Regions from separate parts of the Candidatus Electronema sp. JM genome, predicted to be linked through region 1. Evidence: riboswitches for the same ligand, from Rfam matches in the RefSeq annotation. Region 1 holds a riboswitch; the other holds the start of a gene.
What was found. A riboswitch is a leader RNA that binds a small molecule or an ion and turns the genes downstream of it on or off. The one in region 1 is predicted to bind cobalamin.
Positions count from the first base shown of each region.

Region 1 (2,390 bases):
AGTGGCCAAGCGCAGTCTGCACATGTCCGGCCAAGCGATTGACATCCGCCTGACCGGCAAAAACACCCGCATGGTGCGCGACTGCGCCATCGCCCTTGAAGCGGGCGGCGTGGGCTATTACGCCTCCTCAGATTTTGTTCACATCGACACCGGCAAATTCCGCATCTGGTAGTCGGCTGACGGAAGAGCGGTTTCCGCTTCTTCCCCGCCGCTGCTGCGGATGGTCTCCATCAACCTGCGGTCGCCGCAGTTGAGGATGACTGCGTCCAATCCGGCCTCAGCCAGCAGCGGCAGCAGTCGGCACTGACACGCTGACCGCTTGGTCGGCGGCAGAAAGGCTGCTGCGCTGGAAAGCCCGGCAAGGCTCCGCACCGGTGTTGGGCCGAGCAGCGGCAAGGCGGCAAGGGTTTCCAGCACCGGCTCAAGATCAGGCATCCCCTGAGAATTTGGCCGGAAAAGCGGATCCAGCCAGAGCTTGTTTGGCGGAAAACTGACGCGCCCGGCAGTCTCCAGAACTTCGGCGGCTAGCAGCAGGCGGTCGTCCGCAGCGCAAGCGATCATGCCGGGCTTGGTCAGCAGCACAACCAGACCTGCTTCATACTTCCCTGCTTTTTCCATATCGGCAGCCAGCGTTGCCGGATCAGCGGTCACCAAATTGATTGTGATCTTGCCGCGATGCCGTTGCAGCAGCTCTGGCTGGTTCAAAACCTGCGAAGCGACAAACAGCGGCAAGTCAGCCGCATCCAGCACCGTTGCCACCGCCCATGTCAGCAATTCGCTGTTTTTCTTTGCCGGGCCAAGATTCAAATCCAAGGCATCAGCCCCAGCTTCCGCCTGCCGCTTGGCCATCGCCGCCAAAGCCCGGCTGTCTTTTTCCTCAATCGCCCGAAAAAACAGCGGGTTCAAGATGTGCATGTCCTGACCAATAATGGTCAGCGGCTTCCGTGCTGCTCTGCCCTGCTGGCGGCGTTCTGCCTGTGTGGAAAAATTCATAGTGTTCTCCTTGCGTTGTTCATGGATGACGGCAAAAATGCTGTGAATGAACGCAAGGAACTGGCCGGACTGCGGATGCAGGGAATGCGGGCCGCAGGCACGGCGCGAAAGGCGCGGTGCGGCATGACTTTCTCCTCTCCTCGAAGGGGATAAAGCGGATGGTGCGTTGCCGGCAGGTTTTCGGACTTGCGGACGATGCAGGCGTGCGCCTGCGGGCCTACTGACCGCCGCTTCCCACGCCAAAACTCGGCGCAGTGCTTTTCCTTGTGCAAGGAGACGGTGTTCGTTTCCACTTACCGCTGCGGGCCAGTTCCGGTTTCACACCGGATTCCCTGTCGGCTGTCTGTCAGAAGAGTAAATGCTCTCCACCGCAGAACAGCCTGCCACACCTCCCATGAGGTGTACCGGCAGCCATTATGATGGGACTACTTTATATGGTGGATGTGCTTTGGTCAAGCACTAAATGCGGGTAAATCGCTGAGGCAGATTGAAAAAACAATGGGCAGGAAAATTAGGTAATCTACCTAATGTGCAACTCTTAAAAAATATCCGATCCATTGGACGCATCCTGTAGCATAGCGGCATCTAAGCCCTATTCGCAAGGAGTGCGACAATGGATCGAGACGATTTTGTTATTGCTGTCTTTCTGCTTGCCTGTGAACAATACAGCGCCATCAAACAGCAAGACCGGCTGCGGCGGGGCGGATTCAACCCTGCCTTGACATATGAGGAGGTCATCACCATGGAAATCTGCGGCGGAAATTTCAAACTCGAATGCGACAAGGACATCTCCGCATGCTTCCGTTCGCATTATCCGCACTTTTTTCATAAACTTGCTGGCAGGTCTTTATTTGTCTGCCAGGATGCAAATTTATGGCATATTAAAGCGGATGTTCAACCGCGCTTAATAATAAATCACTGGACAATTCAATGATCATGTTCAAGAAATTGACACATTTCCGCTGCCTGTTTGCGTCCGCACCGGAGCTGTGCGGGATCATTGTTTTCCGGAAGAGGCTGATTTTGGTTGTTGCGCCGCAAAAGACATACACTGCTACGGATTCAAATTGTGTTTGCGCATTTCACGGCTTGGAATGATCACATCATTATCCATTGACACCTGCACGTCCGCATGATATTCAAAGCATAGACACATTTCTTGATGGATTTGCAGGAATTGCACCGGCAGGTTTGCTGCTGGAGCGTCACGGAATCATTTTTGTCACTCCTCAGAGGAAAAATATGAAAACTAAGTTTCCTAATTCTCTTCTCAAATTCTGTAAGCGTGTCAGAAAGCGTATCGAAACAGCAGGCTCCCATTTGACGAAACGTTTCAAAACAGACCAGATTCGTGCGCATGATCTTTGGCATTTTCAGCACCGTCTGATTCGTAAAAT
Region 1 is NZ_JBLWEN010000034.1:138-2,527, reverse strand. Features, by position in the region: gene ACNKH6_RS06875 (DUF882 domain-containing protein) at 1-172, shown strand, start outside; gene ACNKH6_RS06870 (hypothetical protein) at 139-993, opposite strand; cobalamin riboswitch at 1,147-1,392, opposite strand; gene ACNKH6_RS06865 (hypothetical protein) at 1,607-1,927, shown strand; gene ACNKH6_RS06860 (hypothetical protein) at 2,107-2,390, shown strand, end outside.

Region 2 (2,390 bases), on a different contig from region 1:
CGCAATATCAGCGCGTTTAAAGCCCTTGGCTTTCCGGTGCTGATCGGCCATTCGCGCAAGTCTTTCCTTGGCAAGCTCGGCCTGCCGATGGAAGAACGGGACTGGGCCACGGCATTAGTTTCCGCCTTCTGCGCCCAGCAGAACGCGGATATTTTGCGGGTGCATGATGTGGCGAAAACCGCAGCGGCCTTGCGGCTGACTGAGGTGCTGGAACCGCAGACGGCATGAAAAAGGCCCGTCTGCGCAGGGCATGACGGGCCAAACTGCAGGTCGAAAATTAAAGTTACGGCTCGACACTGTCTGCAACGATGTGTTCAGGTTTCAGATCGCAGGCGCCTTTGCGTGAAGAATAGACCTCAACCACATAAAGGCCATTTACTTTTTCTGGCAGAATGCGAATGCGCGTGTCAGCAGCACGCTGATTTTCCTTGCCAAGTTCCGCATCCTTGCTCTCCGCCAGTTTCATGCCCAGAGCAAAGGCCTCATCTACGGTTTTACCGTAGCCTCTGACACAGTTTTTCTTTTCCTCTGCCTGAACTGCTAGTGAACTGGCAAAAAATGCGGCGGCAGCGCAGACGGCGACGACCAGCTTTTTCATGACCGTATCCTCCTTTATTGATTGAACATGCCGGGCATGTTCGTATGAAGGGGCCGTTCCCTTTTTTTTGATATTGATAATCATTCCTAATTAAAGAGTACAAAAAAAGCAGGGGGCTGTCAAATTATTTCCATAATCGCTTGACTGCGCCGCTGGCAACGACTTATAATTAAAAATTGAACAAAATTTTTGAAGCTATTTCAGGAGGATGCCGGGAGCTGTCAACAGCAGCTCCCGGCTGCGCAGCTTATGCTGCAAGACGCAGGGCTTGGATGTCAAAACAGCGGGCAACCAGCTTATGCTCCTGCCAGCGTTTGAGCAGGCGCACCGCGCTCATGGTCACCATCGGCTCGATCAGCACCAGCGGCGCATAGGCGGCGGCGAATTTCGCCCAAGCGAAGAACGGGGTCTCCACCTCCGCAAAGGCCAGCCAGAAGCCGACCATCAGCATCACGCCGCTGTAGTACACTGCGTCCAGCCGGACAATCTCTTTCCAGCTCAGGTCGCGCCGTCCCTCGGCCAGCCGCTTGCCGACGCTGTGATGCACGGCCAGCAGCGGCACGATCAGCGAGAGGCTGTTCACGGCCAGATGCACGAGGTCCTGCGGCTCAAAGAGCAGTCCTTGCAGGAGCAGTCCGAGGGCGAAGCCGTACAGCGTCGGAAAGTAGCCGAGGGTGAGGTAAATCGCCATCGCGCCGACAAAGTGCAGCTCGGACGGCCCGACTGGCATGTGGAACGACTCCATGAAGACCGAGAAGAAGGCGGCGGCCAGCAGAGTCCGCAGCAGCACGGCAGGAGCGCGGAAAGCGTCCTTCAAGTGGCCTGCCAGAACAGCGACGGCGGTGACATTGGCAAAGACGAGCTTGGCCGGGGCGATGAATCCAGGTTCGATGTGCATGATGTGTTTCCCTCCTGAGGAAATAAGGTGAGTGCAAGATGCCGGACGCGCAGGATGAGGCGCGGCGGCGGAGCGGTCTGCAATGCGGCGGAGGGAAGAAGGAAGACAGCGCGGCAGGAAAGGAAGAGGCAGGCACCTGCCGCGCCATCTTGAACGCAGAGTGCCGCCCGCCGCAGCATGTTCAAGCCAACAAGGCCAGAGCCGGTCTCCGGGCTTACGCGCTGGATGTCTGATGCACAGATCATCCGCTTCCGCCGCCTTCCCAGCCTTGCTGGCCAGTGGCATGATGACGGAAGATGACGCGCCTACCGTTGCGGGGGCAGCACCGGAATCACCAACCTTCGGCTGACCGGATTTCCCATTCAGTCCGGGGACAGTTCCCCGAACCGCTCTGACAAAAACACAACGCACAATATATCCAGCGGGTTGCCGGGTGTCAAGCTATTTCACCAGCTGATTCATCTCGAAGATCGGCAGGAGAATGGACATGACAATGAAGCCCACCGCCGCGCCCATCAGCAAAATCATAATCGGCTCAATCATCGCGGTCATAGCCAGCACCTTGGCTTCCACTTCCTTTTCGTAACTGTCCGCCGCCTTGGCCAGCATTTTTTCCAGTGCGCCGCTCTGCTCGCCCACAGCGATCATCTGCACCAGCATGGGTGTGAAATAGGGATTGCCGCGCAGAAAGCCGGACAGACTTTTGCCTTTCTCCAGCTCTGCCGCTGCCTGCTCCAGAATGTCGGTCAGGAGGACATTGCTGAGGATATTCTTGACAATTTGCAGCGTCGTGACAAGCGGCACACCGGATTGCAGCAGGCTGGACATGGTTCTGCTCATGGCGGCGGCGGCGGCTTTAATGTTCAGATCGCCGATCACGGGCAGGGTGAGTTT
Region 2 is NZ_JBLWEN010000053.1:15,998-18,387, reverse strand. Features, by position in the region: gene folP (dihydropteroate synthase) at 1-228, shown strand, start outside; gene ACNKH6_RS11160 (hypothetical protein) at 284-598, opposite strand; gene ACNKH6_RS11155 (energy-coupling factor ABC transporter permease) at 846-1,496, opposite strand; cobalamin riboswitch at 1,678-1,905, opposite strand; gene gspF (type II secretion system inner membrane protein GspF) at 1,938-2,390, opposite strand, start outside.
Region 2: it holds a riboswitch for cobalamin, as region 1 does, so the genes downstream of both, ACNKH6_RS11155 (energy-coupling factor ABC transporter permease) here and ACNKH6_RS06870 (hypothetical protein) in region 1, are expected to answer to the same signal.